2 regions of the Streptomyces sp. BoleA5 genome follow, and region 1 is predicted to be linked to the other one. Evidence: riboswitches for the same ligand, from Rfam matches in the RefSeq annotation. Region 1 holds a riboswitch; the other holds the start of a gene.

The links. A riboswitch is a leader RNA that binds a small molecule or an ion and turns the genes downstream of it on or off. The one in region 1 is predicted to bind thiamine pyrophosphate.
Region 2: linked by a shared signal. The riboswitch ahead of B085_RS0127015 (thiamine ABC transporter substrate-binding protein) and the one ahead of thiO (glycine oxidase ThiO) in region 1 are both predicted to bind thiamine pyrophosphate.

What each region holds. Positions count from the first base shown of each region.
Region 1 is NZ_KB892090.1:648,954-656,295, reverse strand. It holds gene B085_RS0103075 (phytoene desaturase family protein) at 1-676, shown strand, start outside; gene B085_RS0103070 (hypothetical protein) at 775-1,737, opposite strand; gene metF (methylenetetrahydrofolate reductase [NAD(P)H]) at 1,794-2,711, opposite strand; gene thiE (thiamine phosphate synthase) at 2,868-3,572, opposite strand; gene B085_RS0103055 (Rv2175c family DNA-binding protein) at 3,620-3,985, opposite strand; gene B085_RS0103050 (NAD(P)/FAD-dependent oxidoreductase) at 4,108-5,313, opposite strand; TPP riboswitch at 5,396-5,509, shown strand; gene thiO (glycine oxidase ThiO) at 5,505-6,653, shown strand; gene thiS (sulfur carrier protein ThiS) at 6,650-6,868, shown strand; gene B085_RS0103035 (thiazole synthase) at 6,873-7,342, shown strand, end outside.
Region 2 is NZ_KB892115.1:51,466-58,807, forward strand. It holds gene B085_RS45905 (hypothetical protein) at 1-41, opposite strand, end outside; gene B085_RS43900 (hypothetical protein) at 509-892, shown strand; gene rlmN (23S rRNA (adenine(2503)-C(2))-methyltransferase RlmN) at 1,213-2,319, shown strand; TPP riboswitch at 2,387-2,491, shown strand; gene B085_RS0127015 (thiamine ABC transporter substrate-binding protein) at 2,483-3,568, shown strand; gene B085_RS0127020 (ABC transporter permease) at 3,637-5,250, shown strand; gene B085_RS0127025 (ABC transporter ATP-binding protein) at 5,250-6,275, shown strand; gene B085_RS0127030 (LOG family protein) at 6,402-7,342, opposite strand, start outside.

The DNA of each region.
Region 1 (7,342 bases):
GCCGTGGCTGCTGCCTCCGCTGCTCTCGCACGGCGCCGGAGGCGCCTGGCCCGCCGACCGGGTGTGGGACGGAGTCGACCCCGGCCGCCGCTGCGAGGGCCCCGGGCGCCTCACGGTCTGCCTGGCACTGCGCGGGGCCCGGCCCTCGGACACCGCGCACCGTACGGTCGTGCACACCGCGGACCCGCGGGCCGAGGCGGCCGCCGTGGCAAGCGGCGAGCTGTACGACAGCCCGACGGTCACGGTGCTGCGCCCCGACGACGACACCCTGCGGCCCGACGGCGCCTCGGAGTCGGTCACGCTCGGCGTGACGGTCCCACCCCACGGCCCCTCGGGGGTGGACTGGCGTGCGCCGGGCCTGGCCGAGCGCGCCGCGGACGCGGTGCAGGCGGTCGCGGCCGCGGTGCTGCCCGATCTGACGGACCGCCTGCTGTGGCGTGCCGTGCACACCCCCTCCGACACCGAGGAGGAGACCGGCACCCCGGGCGGCCGGCTCCCCCGCCCCGCCCTGGCCGGCGCGGACGGGGCACACCTGCACCCCGGCAACCGGCTGCTCGTCCCGGGTCTGTACCTGGTGGGCGGCTGGTCCCACCCCGGCGGCGGCCTCGCCCACACCGGCATGTCCGGTGCCATCGCCGCCGACCTCGTCATGGGCGGTCCGGGCGGCAGCCGCTGAGCCCCGCGCCGGTCTCACGGCCCGCGGCCCGTCGCCGCGGGCTGCCGGCCTCCCGGCCGGAGCGGACCGGCTCCGGCTGAAGGGCCCGGCGTCGGGCGCTAGTTGTAGCGGTAGGGGTCGTACTGGTCGTACTGCCCCTGGCCCTGCTGCTGCGTCTGCTGCTGGCCCTGCTGGTCGTAGGAGTTCTGCTGCTGCGGGGCGTAGGGCTGCTGCTCGCCGCCCTGCTGCGGCACCCACACACCGCCCGCCGGGGTGTCGTAGCCGTACTGCTGCTGAGGGGCGCCCTGCCCCTGGTACGGATCCTGGTAGCCGCCCGTGTAGTTGCCGTACGCCGTCTGCTGCTGCTCCCAGCCGCCGGTCTGCTGCTGCTGGCCGTAGGCGTCGTACGAGGCGGCGGCGGGCTGCTGTTGCTGCTGGCCGCCGTTCCAGTCCCCGTAGCCGGTCGTGGCGTCGTAGCTCTGGTAGCCGGCGCCGGCACCCGCGTACGGGTCCTGGGCGTAGTTCGGCTGCGGCTGCCCGTCGTACATCGGGTACTCGCCGCTCTCCTCGTGCAGGGGCATGGGCTGGTAGACCTGCGTGGAGTCCGTCCCCGCGGGTGCCGCGGCGGCCTGGCCGGCGGTGGCGTAGCTGTCGTAGGACTGCCCGACGCCCGCACCGGCCGGGGCCTCGTTCCCGGGCTCCTCGTACGGCGCCGACAGGCCGTCGGCCGACGGCTCTTCGTGCTGCGCGCCCCGGCCGCGGCGGCCGGCGGCACGGCGCGGCAGCGGCGGTGCGTCGTCGTCCTCGTCGTCGTCGGCGCCCTCCTTGGGAGACCGCAGCGCCCAGCCCTCGACGAAGCCGCGGCGGTAGGAGAGCGTGACGAAGGTCTGGCCGGCGCCGAAGGCGAGCGCACCCACCACGATGACGAGGACCGAGGGCAGATAGACGCCCAGGACGACTCCGAGGAATCCCGCGAAGGCCAGCAGGCGCCACCTCAGCCGTGCCTTGTACTGCAGGAGCACTTCGCCGAGCAGCCACAGCGCGACCACCCCGAAGGCGATGTAGAGCACTGTGTAGGCCATGAGCGCACTTCCTCACCGTTCACCGTCGTCGGCCAACAGGGGCGGCTGGTCCGCCCTCACGACCTCTGGTGCAGTCCCAGATTCTCGTAGATTTCCAACGACGCCGTGGAGTGATTGAGGGTAATGAAGTGCAGCCCCGGGATGTCCTCGGCCATCAGCCGCCGGCACATCTCCGTCGCGTACTCGACCCCGATCGCCCGCACCGCGGCCGGATCGTCCTTGACCGCGAGGATACGGTCCGCGAGCTCCTGCGGGAAAGGCGCGTTGCCGAGCTGGGCGAAGCGCTCGATCTGCCGCACGTTCGTGACCGGCATGATCTCGGGGATGATCGGGGTCTCGCAGCCCGCCTTCCCGACCCGGTCACGCAGGCGCAGGTAGTCCTCGGCGTTGAAGAACATCTGGGTGATGGCGTAGTCCGCGCCCGCCCGGCACTTGTCGACGAAGTGACGCGTATCACTTTCCCAGTCGGCCGAGCGGGGGTGCATCTCCGTGAAGGCGGCGACTCCCACGCAGAAGTCGCCCGACTCCTTGATGAGCCGCACCAGTTCGTAGGCGTAGTCGACGCCTTCCGGGTGCCGCTGCCACTCCCCCATGGGGTCGCCGGGCGGGTCCCCGCGCAGTGCGAGCATGTTGCGGATGCCGGCGTCCGCGTACTGGCCGATGATGTTGCGCAGCTCGGCGATGGAGTGGTCGACCGCCGTCAGGTGGGCGACCGGGGTCAGGGTGGTGTCGGAGGCGATCCGCTCGGTCGCCCGGACGGTGCCCTCGCGCGACTTGCCCCCGGCGCCGTAGGTGACGGAGACAAACGTCGGGCCGACCGCCTCGATGCGGCGGATCGCGTTCCACAGGGTCCGCTCGCCCTTCTCGGTCCTCGGCGCCATGAACTCGAAGGAGTACGAGCGCTCACCGGAGGCCAGCAGCTCACGAATGGTGACCGCATGATCGGTCCTGGTGGAGGCGGTTCCGAGGGCCATGCGCCTCAGGCTAGCGGCGAGAGCTGGGCCGTCCCAACAGGCGACGCCCAAATGTCCACCCCTTGGACATCCAGCGCTCGCGGCGCGAGACGGCCCCGCGGGGCGCCGGGCAGCCGTACGCCACCCGGCCGGCGCGGGCACCCGCCAGGGCCTCGCTCACTCGTCGTACGCGCGCACCCGCTTGGCCAGCTCGGCCGCCGCGGCACCCGGGTCCTCCGCCTCCGTCACGGCCCGTACGACCACGATCCGGCGGGCCCCGGCGTCGAGCACCTGCTCCACGTTGGCCAGGTCGATCCCGCCGATCGCGAACCACGGCCGGTCCGTGCCCAGCCCCGCGGCGTACCGGACCAGGCCGAGTCCGGGCGCGGGCCGGCCCGGCTTGGTCGGGGTGGGCCAGACCGGCCCGGTGCAGAAGTAGTCCGCACCGGGCTCCGCGGCGGCCGCGGCCGCCTCGTCCTCGGAGTGGCAGGACCGCCCGATGATCACCTCGTCGCCGAGGATCGCGCGGGCGGCCGGCACGGGCAGGTCGCCCTGGCCCAGGTGCAGGACGTCCGCCCCGGCGGCGTGCGCCACGTCGGCGCGGTCGTTCACCGCGAGCAGCCTGCCGTGGCGGCCGCACTCCTCCGCGAGGACCGCGAGGTACTCCAGCTCCTCACGGGCCTCCAGACCCTTGTCGCGCAGCTGGATGACGTCCACCCCGGAGGCCAGCACGGCGTCCGCGAAGGCCGCGAACTCCGCCAGGCCGCCGCGGCTCCGGCGCGCGTCCGTGCACAGGTAGAGCCTGGCATCGGCGAGCTGGGCGCGGGTGGCGCTGCTCGTGCTGGTGCTCGTACTGCCGCTCGTGCTCGTACGCGTGCTCATGCGGGCGGGATCCCCTCGGTCGGCTGCGTCGGTGGCGGGTCGTGCGGTCAGACGGCGAGCGCCTGGGCGCGCCGCTTCACCTCGGTGCCGCGGTTCTCGCGCAGCGCCTGGACGGGGGTGCCGGGCAGGCTCTCGTCCGGGGTGAACAGCCACTCCAGGGCCTCTTCGTCGCTGAACCCGTCGTCCTTGAGGACGGTGAGGGTGCCCACGAGGCCCTTGACGATCTTCTCCTCGCCGATGAAGTCGGCGGGGATCATCAGCGCCCGGTTCTCACCGCGGCGCACGGCGATGAGCTGGCCCTCCTTGATGAACTGGCGGACCCGGGTCACCTCCACGCCCAGGCGTTCGGCGACGTCGGGGACGTACAGCCAGGAGGGGACGAGGGAGTCAATCTTTGCGTCGATCTCGGTCACAGGACAAGCGTGCCATCCCGGACCGACACCATGGAACCGCTCACGCCCCCCGTTGCTCCGTCCTGACGGGTCCGCCACGCCCCGCCGACGCCGCGGCGGCCCGTCCGGCACGGCCCCGCGGCTCAGACGACCGCGGCCCGCAACTGGACCGCGGGGTCGGCGGCCAGGGTCTCGTCGAGGCGGGCGCCGCGCGCGATGAGCTTGCGGGCCTGCGCCAGGTCGCGGGGCCGTCCGACGGCGAACAGGGCGACCAGTTGGCCGTCGCGCAGCCACAGCACCGACCAGGCGGTGCCGTCGGGGTCGCCGCGCAGCAGCATGTGGTCGGAGTCGACGTGGTGTCCGGCGTACTGCACGAAACGCCCGAACTGCTCCGACCAGAAGTAGGGGACGGGGTCGTAGGGCTCGTCGCCGCCCAGGATGTTCGCGGCGGCCGTGCGCGGCCCCTGCACCGCGTTGTCCCAGTGGTGGATCAGCAGCCGCTCCCCGTACCGCGCCGACGGGAAGGACGCGCAGTCCCCCACGGCGTACACCTCCGGCACCGAGGTGCGCAGCCGGTCGTCGGCGAGGACCGAGCGGTCCGGCCCCAGCTCGACCCCGGAACCGGCCAGCCATCCGGTGGCCGGCCGGGCGCCGATCCCGATGACGACCGCCTCGGCGGCGAGCACGCTGCCGTCGGCCAGCCGCACCGCGCCCGGCTCGACGGAGGAGACGACCGCGCCGGTGCGCAGCTCGACGCCCTCCTCCGCGTACCAGCCGCGCATCCGCTCGGCGATGTGCGCGGGCAGCACCCCGGCGAGCGGGCGGTCGGCCGCCTCGACGACGGTCACCTCGCACCCGGCATGACGTGCCGCGGTGGCGAACTCGGCGCCGATCCAGCCCGCGCCGACCACCACGACCCGGTTCCGGCCCTCCAGCACCGGGCGCAGCGCGGTGGCGTCGTCCAACGTGCGCAGCACGTGCACGCCCGGCGTGCCCTCGCTGCCGGGGAGCATGACGGGCTCGGCGCCGCTGGCCAGCACGAGCTTGTCGTACGCGACCGGGCCGCCGTCGGTGAGGACCTCCCGTTCGCCGACGCTCAGGGCGGTCGCGTGCCGCCCGAGCAGCAGCTCGACGCCGATGCCGGCGAAGTCGACGTCCAGCGCCGGGCCCTCCTCGGCGCCGAAGAGCACGCCCTTGGACAGTGGCGGCCGGTCGTAGGGGGCGTGCCGCTCCGCGCCGATCAGCGTGATCGTCCCGCCCCACCCCTGCTCGCGCAGGGACACGGCGGTCTGCACCCCGGCCATCCCGGCCCCTACGACGACGACGCGCTGCTCGCTGCTGGTGGTCACGCGATCACCGTAACGCCGCGGGGGCGCCGCCCGCCGGTACCGGTGCCCTACTCGCCGCGGATGGTGCGTACTAAGGTGGGTCGGGAGCACTCGCGGGAGCCCGGCGCACCGGGCTGAGAGGGCGGCTGGAGCGGCCGCCGACCGTACGAACCTGATCCGGGTCATGCCGGCGAAGGGAGGAGCGGGACATCATGCACCGTCATGACGTCGTCGTGATCGGCGGCGGGATCATCGGACTGGTCACCGCGTGGCGGGCCCGCCGGCGCGGCCTGCGCACGGCGGTCGCGGACCCCGAACCGGGCGGCGGGGCCGCCCAGGTGGCCGCGGGGATGCTGGCCCCCGTGACGGAGGTGCAGTACGGCGAGCAGGCGCTGCTGGAGCTCAACCTCGCGGCGGCGCGGCGCTATCCGTCCTTCGTGGCCGAGCTGGAGGAGACCACGGGGCTCGACGTCGGGTACCGCACCTGCGGCACCCTCGCCGTCGCCCTCGACGCCGACGACCGCGCGCAGCTGCGCGAACTCCACGCCTTCCAGCAGTCCTTGGGTCTGGCCTCGGAGTGGCTCGGCGGCCGCGAGTGCCGCCGGCTGGAGCCCATGCTCGCCCCCGGCGTGCACGGCGGGCTGCGGGTCGACGGCGACCACCAGGTCGACCCGCGGCGGCTGGCGGCGGCGCTGGTGCGCGCCTGCGAGCTGTCCGGGGTGGAGTTCCACCGGTCGCGGGTGGCGCGGGTGGAGGTCGCGGGCGACCGCGCGCACGGGGTCGTCCTGGAGGACGGCACCCGGATCGCCGCGGGGCAGGTGGTGCTGGCGGCCGGCAGCCTCAGCGGCCGTATCGAGGGGCTGCCCGCACGGGTGCTGCCGCCCGTACGGCCGGTGAAGGGGCAGGTGCTGCGGCTGCGGGTGCCCCCGGCCTACGCGCCGTTCCTGTCGCGGACGGTACGGGCCGTGGTGCGCGGCGGCCACGTCTACCTGGTGCCGCGCGAGAACGGCGAACTGGTCGTCGGCGCCACCAGTGAGGAGATGGGCTGGGACACCACCGTCACCGCCGGCGGGGTGTACGAACTGCTGCGCGACGCCCACGAGTTGCTCCCCGGCATCACCGAACTCCCGCTGACCGGGACGCAGGCGGGGCTGCGCCCCGGCACCCCCGACAACGCCCCGCTGCTCGGCCGCGGCGCGCTGGACGGACTGGTGCTCGCCACCGGCCACCACCGCAACGGCGTGCTGCTGACCCCGTTGACCGGCGACGTGATGGCCGAGGTCCTCACCGGCTCGGAGGTCCCCGCGCAGGCCCGGCCCTTCTCCCCCGACCGTTTCGCCCTCCAGGAGCAGCACGCATGACCGCGCCCGTCCTTCTCTCCGTCTCCGTCAACGGCGAGGCGCGCGAGGTCGCCGAGGGCGTCACCCTCGGCGGCCTCGTCGCGACCCTGACCGCCGCCCCGTCCGGGGTGGCGGCCGCGCTCAACGAGACCGTCGTCCCCCGCGCGCAGTGGCCGGCGACACCGCTGCGCGACGGTGACCGCGTCGAGGTCCTCACCGCAGTCCAGGGAGGCTGAACCCATGGCCGACGACCCGCTGACCATCGGCGGCACCACCTTCGACTCCCGGCTGATCATGGGCACGGGCGGTGCGCCCAGCCTGGAGATCATGGAGCAGGCGCTGCTCGCCTCCGGCACCGAGCTGACCACGGTCGCCATGCGGCGGCTGGACCCGACGGTCAAGGGCTCCGTGCTGACCGTGCTGGCCCGGCACGGCATTCGCGTGCTGCCGAACACCGCCGGGTGCTACACCGCCGGCGAGGCCGTGCTCACCGCCCGCCTGGCGCGGGAGGCGCTGGGCACGGACTGGGTGAAGCTGGAGGTGATCGCCGACGAGCGCACCCTGCTGCCCGACCCGGTGGAGCTGCTGGACGCGGCCGAGACACTCGTGGACGACGGCTTCACGGTGCTGCCGTACACGAACGACGACCCGGTGCTCGCCCGGAAGCTGGAAGACGTGGGCTGCGCGGCGATCATGCCGCTGGGCTCGCC
Region 2 (7,342 bases), on a different contig from region 1:
GACCGCCCGCAGGGCGGCGGGGTCCTGTCTGCAGGACGCATGGAGACACTCCTCGTCGATCTCTGGCCGGCACCGAGCCGGAGGGCTTCCGGCAGGGCTGGGGCCCCTGTGGACGGGATCCGTACCCGCGCCCACCGGCGTCCGGCGCCAAGGTCATCCCAGTGGCGCAGCCCGTTCCCTCCCACCGGGCCGCACTCACCCGATCGACGCCCCGCGCCTCGACAGACCCTGACCCCCCGTGAGCCGTACACCGCTGGCCAACGTTCGCGGGGAGCGAGTGGTGCGCGGGCTCAAGGTGCAGGCAGGACACCGCTCATGACATACGGGTAGAAAACGGAAGAGGCCCGGACCGCCGGGCCTCGAGCGGCGAAGAGGTGGCTGAGGTGGCGGAAGCCTCCACGGACGAGTCGGCCGACGAGAAGTCCGTCGAAGAAGGGGATACCGGCAGGAGCTGAAACGCACTCTGGGCTCCTTCCAGGTCTTCGCGATCTCGTTCGCGTTCGTCTCCGTGGCCGTCGGCATCTTCTCCACCTACGGCGACGTGCTGCAGAACGCGGGCCCCGTCGGCATCCGGCTGTGGATCCTCGTCGCGGTCGGGCAGTCCCTGGTGGCCCTGATGGTCGCGCAGCTCGCGGGGCGCATCGCCCTCAGCGGCTCCTCGTACCAGTGGGCCTCGCGGCTCGCCGACCCGAAGGCCGGCTGTGGGCTCGGCTGGCTGACGTTCTGCTACCTGGCGATCGCCGTGGTCGCCATCGACAACACCCTCGCGAGCCAGGCCTTCATCCGCTCGCCGGCATGCGGCCGGGCGAGGACACGGCGCGCGTCATCACGCTCGTGGTGCTCTTGGTCCAGGCCGTGCTCGCCGTGGCCTCGACCCGTCTCGTCAGCCTGATCAACACCGCGGCGGTCGGCCTGGAGCTCGCGCTCGTCGTGATCATGGCGGTCGCCCTCGTCACGAGATTTCCGGTGTGTCGGCCGGCCCCGAGCGTTCCTGGCAGGCGCCCGGACACATGCAGCTCGATGGCGTGGACGCCAGGATCCAGCTGTTTCCGCTGCTCGCAGCCGACCCCCTCGCAGCGTGGACCGCGACCGTCTGGGCCGTCTGTGGGCCGTGCAAGGTCGGCCAGGGCTGACGGAAGGCACCTGAGAGTGACGGGAGCCTCACCCATCTGACCTGGGCGGGCTTATTTGATCTGCGACACTGGGTGAACCATGCCTGCACCCGGAGAACTCACATTCGTCGCGCCGCGCGGAGCCAAGAGGCCGCCGCGGCACCTTGCCGATCTTTCGCCCGAGGAGCGCCGGGAGGCGGTCGCGGAGCTGGGGGAGAAGCCGTTCCGCGCCAAGCAGCTGTCGCAGCACTACTTCGCGCGGTACGCCGATGACCCCGCCGCCTGGACGGACATCCCGGCGGCGGCGCGGGGGAAGCTCGCCGAGGGGCTGCTGCCGGACCTGATGTCCGTGGTGAGGCACAGCAGCACCGACAACGACACCACCCGCAAGACGCTGTGGCGGCTGTTCGACGGGACGCTGGTCGAGTCGGTGCTGATGCGCTACCCGGACCGCGTGACGATGTGCATCAGCTCGCAGGCGGGCTGCGGCATGAACTGCCCGTTCTGCGCCACCGGCCAGGCCGGTCTGGACCGGAACCTGTCGACCGGGGAGATCGTGCACCAGATCGTGGCGGGCATGCGCTCGCTGCGGGACGGGGAGATCCCGGGCGGACCGGCGCGGCTGTCGAACATCGTGTTCATGGGCATGGGCGAGCCGCTCGCGAACTACAAGCGCGTCATCGGCGCCATCCGCCGGCTCACCGACCCGGAGCCGGACGGGCTGGGGCTGTCCCAGCGCGGCATCACGGTGTCGACGGTGGGCCTGGTCCCGGCGATGCTGCGCTTCGCCGACGAGGGCTTCAAGTGCCGGCTCGCGGTGTCGCTGCACGCGCCCGACGACGAACTGCGCGACACCCTGGTGCCGGTGAACACCCGCTGGAAGGTGCGCGAGGTGCTGGACGCCGCGTGGCACTATGCGGACGTGTCCGGGCGCCGGGTCTCGATCGAGTACGCGCTGATCCGGGACATCAACGACCAGGGATGGCGGGCCGACCTGCTGGGCCGGCTGCTCAAGGGCCGCCGCGTGCACGTCAACCTGATCCCGCTCAACCCGACCCCCGGCTCGAAGTGGACGGCCTCGCGGCCCGAGGACGAGCGGGCGTTCGTGGCGGCGCTGGAGGCGCACGGCGTCCCGGTGACCGTCCGGGACACCCGGGGGCAGGAGATCGACGGCGCCTGCGGTCAGCTGGCGGCTTCCGAGCGCTGACCAGCGCTTGCTAAGGTGACGGACGTTTGCGGCCGTTCGCCGCGACGTCACGCACATCACACAAAAGAACATCCGACAGGGGAGCGCGGAAAGCGCTGAGAGTGCGGCACGGCCGCAGACCCTCGGACCTGATCCGGGTCATACCGGCGTAGGGAGTCACCACATGAGCACCACTCGTCGGCGTGCGGCCGGCACCGTACTGGCCGTCGCGATCGGCGCGACCGCGCTCGCCGCATGCGGCAGTGACGGCGGGGACGCCGCCAAGGGCGGCACCCCCTCCAAGACCGTCACCCTGGTCAGCCACGACTCCTTCGCCGCGTCGAAGGACGTGCTGAAGGCGTTCACGAAGCAGACCGGCTACACCGTCAAGGTGCTGCGCGGCGGCGACGCCGGCGCCGCCGTCAACCAGGCCGTGCTGTCCAAGGGCAACCCGCAGGGCGACGTCTTCTTCGGCGTCGACAACACCCTGCTGTCCCGGGCCCTCGACAACGACCTGTTCGAGCCGTACGAGGCCAAGGACCTCGACAAGGTGCCCGCCGCGCTGCAGCCGGACGCCGCGAAGCACCGCGTCACCCCGATCGACTTCGGCGACGTCTGCGTCAACTACGACCGGAAGTACTTCACCGAGCACAACCTCCCGGTGCCGGAGAGCCTCGACGACCTCGTCAAGCCCGCGTACAGGGACCTGCTGGTCACCGAGAACGCCGCCACCTCGTCCCCGGGGCTCGCCTTCCTCCTCGCCACCACCGCGAAGTACGGCGACGCGGGCTGGGAGGAGTACTGGAAGAAGCTCAAGGCGAACGGCGTCCAGGTCGTCGACGGCTGGGAGCAGGCGTACTACGACAACTTCTCCGGCGCCGGTGGCGGCAAGGGCGACAGGCCGCTGGTCGTCTCGTACGCCTCCAGCCCGCCCGCCGAGGTGCTCGGGCTGAAGACGCAGCCCGAACAGGGGCCGACCGGTGTCGCGACCGGCACCTGCTTCCGGCAGGTGGAGTTCGCCGGCCTGCTGAAGGGCGCGAAGAACCCCGAGGGCGGCAAGGCGCTCGTCGACTTCCTGCTGAGCCGCGCCTTCCAGGAGGACATGCCGCTCAACATGTTCGTCAACCCCGTCCGTGACGACGCGAAGCTGCCCGAGGTCTTCACCAAGTACGCGCCGGTCGTCGCCGACCCGGCCACCGTCGCCCCGGAGAAGATCGCCGAGAACCGGGAGCAGTGGGTCAAGTCGTGGTCCTCGCTCGTGCTGAAGTAACGAAGACCGCCGGGGGCGGGCGCGCCCGGGCGGTGGCCGTCCGGCCGCTCGCCGTACGGCTCGGCCTGATGGCCGTGCCGGTCGCCTTCTTCGGGCTGTTCTTCGGGTACCCGGTCGCCGCCATCGTCGCCCGCGGGCTCCGCGAGGGCGGGCGGTGGCGGCTCGGCCGGTTCGCGGACGTCCTGGGCGAGCCCGACGTCCTGCACGTGCTGTGGTTCACCTGCTGGCAGGCGGCCGCCTCCACCGCGCTCACCCTGGCGATCGCGCTGCCCGGCGCGTACGTCTTCGCGCGCTTCGACTTCCCCGGCAAGCAGGTGCTGCGCGCGGTGGTGACCGTGCCCTTCGTGCTGCCGACGGTGGTCGTCGGCTCGGCCTTCCTCGCGCTGCTGGGGCGTGGCGGGCTCCTCGACGAACTGTGGGGGGTGCGCCTGGACACCACGGTCTGGGCGATCCTCCTCGCGCACGTCTTCTTCAACTACGCCGTGGTCGTACGCACCGTGGGCGGGCTGTGGGCGCAGCTCGACCCCCGCCAGGAGGAGGCCGCGCGGGTCCTGGGCGCGGGACGGCTCGCGGCCTGGCGCAGGGTGACGCTGCCCGCCCTCGCCCCCGCGGTCGCCGCGGCCGCGCTGATGGTCTTCCTCTTCACCTTCACGTCCTTCGGCGTGATCCAGATCCTCGGCGGCCCCACCTTCTCCACCCTGGAGGTGGAGATCTACCGGGAGACCGCGCAGTTGCTGGACCTCCCGACGGCGGCCGTGCTGACGACCGTCCAGTTCGCCGCCGTCGCGGCGATCCTCGCCGTGCACGCCTGGACGGTACGGCGCAGGGAGAGCGCGCTGCGGCTGGTGGACCCGGCCCGCACCGCGCGGCGGCCGCGCGGCGCCGGCGAGTGGGGGCTGCTGGCGGGCGTGCTCGGCGTCGCAGCGCTGCTGATCCTGCTGCCGCTGGGCGTGCTGGCCGAGCGCTCGCTGCACGGACCCGACGGCTACGGCATCGGCTACTACCGGGCGCTGGGCTCGGCGGCCGGAAGCGGCGGGACCTTCCTGGTGGCGCCGGTCGCCGCGGTCTGGAACTCGCTCCAGTACGCGGCCGCCGCCACCGTGATCGCGCTGGTCGTCGGCGGGCTGGCCGCGGCCGCCCTCACCCGGCGCGCCGGGCGCCTCGTGCGGGGCTTCGACGCCCTGCTGATGCTGCCGCTCGGCACCTCGGCGGTGACCATCGGCTTCGGCTTCCTCATCACCCTCGACGAGCCGCCGCTGGACCTGCGCTCCTCGTGGATCCTGGTGCCGCTCGCCCAGGCGCTGGTCGGGGTGCCCTTCGTGGTGCGCACCATGCTGCCCGTGCTCCGCGCCGTGGACGACCGGCTGCGCGAGGCGGCGGCGGTGCTCGGCGCCTCCCCTCTGCGGGTGTGGCGCGAGGTCGACCTGCCGCTGGTGCGGCGGGCGCTGCTCGTGGCGGCGGGCTTCGCCTTCGCCGTGTCCCTGGGAGAGTTCGGCGCCACCGTCTTCATCGCCCGCCCCGACAACCCCACCCTCCCGGTCGCGGTCGCCCGCTTCCTCGGGCGGGCCGGGGAGCTCAACCACGGCCAGGCGATGGCGCTCAGCACCGTGCTGATGCTGGTGTGCGCGGGTGCGCTGCTGGCCCTGGAACGTATCCGCATCGACAGGTCGGGGGAGTTCTGATGACCCTGCTGCGACTGGACGGCGCCACGGTGCGCTTCGGCGGCCACACCGCCCTGGACGGCGTGGGCATGGAGGTCTCCGAGCACGAGACGGTCTGCGTGCTCGGGCCCAGCGGCAGCGGGAAGTCCACGCTGCTGCGGGTCGTCGCCGGGCTGCAGCGGCTGGACTCCGGGCGCGTGCTGCTGGCCGGCCGCGACCAGACGGGAGTTCCCGCGCACCGGCGCGGTGTGGGCCTGATGTTCCAGGACCACCAGCTCTTCCCGCAGCGCGACGTCGCCGGGAACGTCGACTTCGGTCTGCGCATGCGCGGCGCCGCCCGTGCCGAGCGCGAGCGCACCGTCGCGGAGTTGCTGGAGCTCGTCGGGCTGCCCGGCGCGCAGCGGCGCGCGGTCGCGTCCCTGTCCGGCGGTGAGCAGCAGCGGGTCGCCCTGGCCCGGGCCCTGGCGCCGGGGCCGCGGCTGCTCATGCTCGACGAGCCGCTGGGTCAGCTCGACCGGGGCCTGCGCGAGCGCCTGGTGGTCGAGCTGCGCGGGCTCTTCCGGCGGCTGGGCACGACGGTGCTGGCCGTCACGCACGACCAGAGCGAGGCCTTCGCGCTGGCCGACCGGGTCGTCGTCATGCGCGAGGGCCGTGTCGAGCAGGCCGGTACCCCGCTGGAGGTGTGGCAGCGGCCCGCCTCCGAGTTCGTCGCGCGCTTCCTCGGCTTCGACAACGTGGTGGCCGCCACCGTCACCGGCGAGGCCGCCGACACCGCCTGGGGCAAGGTCCCCGTCCCCGCGGGCTCGCCGCAGGGCCCCGGGAGGTTGCTCGTCCGGCCCGCCGGCGTACGGCTCGTCCGCCCCTCCGACGGGTTGCGCTGCGACGTGCTCGCGCGCACCTTCCGCGGCGACCGGGTCACCCTGCTGCTCCGCCCCGAGGAGGGCCCGCGGCTGGAGGCGGGCTGCGCCCCGCGCGACGCCCCCGCGGAGGGCGACACGGTCGGCGTTTCGTTCAGCGCGGAAGAGGTCGTGGTCCTGGGCGGGTAGGCCCTGTTGAGTACTGGGGCCTCAGGGAGGGCGGCGGTGCCGATGGGTGGGCACGGGCGGGCTGTTCGGCTGTCCCGCCGCTGTGCGCCCGAAGGGCGCGAGACGGCGCGACAGCCACAGCGCGGCCTAACCCCGCGTCAGGCGCGCCAGTGCCTCCGGGGCTTCCTCGACGGAGTCGACGAGCGCGATGCGCGATTCCATGGAGCGGCCTTCGGCCAGAGCCTGGAGAAGGGGCCAGGCCGGGAGGCGCCGGGTCCAGTGGTCGCGGTCGACCAGCACCATGGGGCGCGGGGTGCCGTGGGACTCGTAGTAGTTCGGCGTGGTGTTGTCGAAGACCTCCTGCACGGTCCCCGCGGCGCCCGGCAGGAAGACGACCCCGGCGGTGCAGCGGGCCAGCAGCCCGTCCTCGCGGGTGGCGTTGGCGAAGTACTTGGCGATGTGCTCGGCGAAGGCGTTCGGCGGCTCGTGCCCGTAGAACCACGTCGGCACTCCGATGGAGGCGCCGCCGCCGGGCCGGCGGTCGCGGACGTCGAAGGCGGCGCGCGCCCAGTCCGTGATGGAAGGGCGGAAGGAGGGGACCTTGGCCACCGTCTCAAGGGCCTCGGCGAGCATCGCGTCGTCGAAGGGCGCCGCGTAGGCGCCGAGGTTGGCCGCCTCCATGGCGCCCGGTCCGCCGCCCGTGGCAACGGTCAGGCCCGCGCGGGTCAGCGCCCGGCCGAGGCGGGCGGCGCCCGCGTACGCGTCGGTGCCGCGCTCCATGGCGTGACCGCCCATGACGCCCACGACGCGGGTGTCCGCGACGAGTTCGTCGAAGGCGTCGGAGACCGCGTCGTCGTGGATGCTGCGGAGCATCGACGCGTAGATGTCGCCGCTGCCCCGGGTGCGCAGGAACCACTGGTAGGCGCGGGCGTCCGGCGTCGCCTCGTAGCCGTCGTCGACGAGGCCCTCGTACAGTGCGTCGGGGCCGTAGAGCGAGCCCCGGTACGGGTCGAAGGGCAGGTCGGGCACCGGAGGGAAGACCATGGCGCCGCCGGCGCGGACGTGGGCGGCCGCCTCCGGCTGCATGG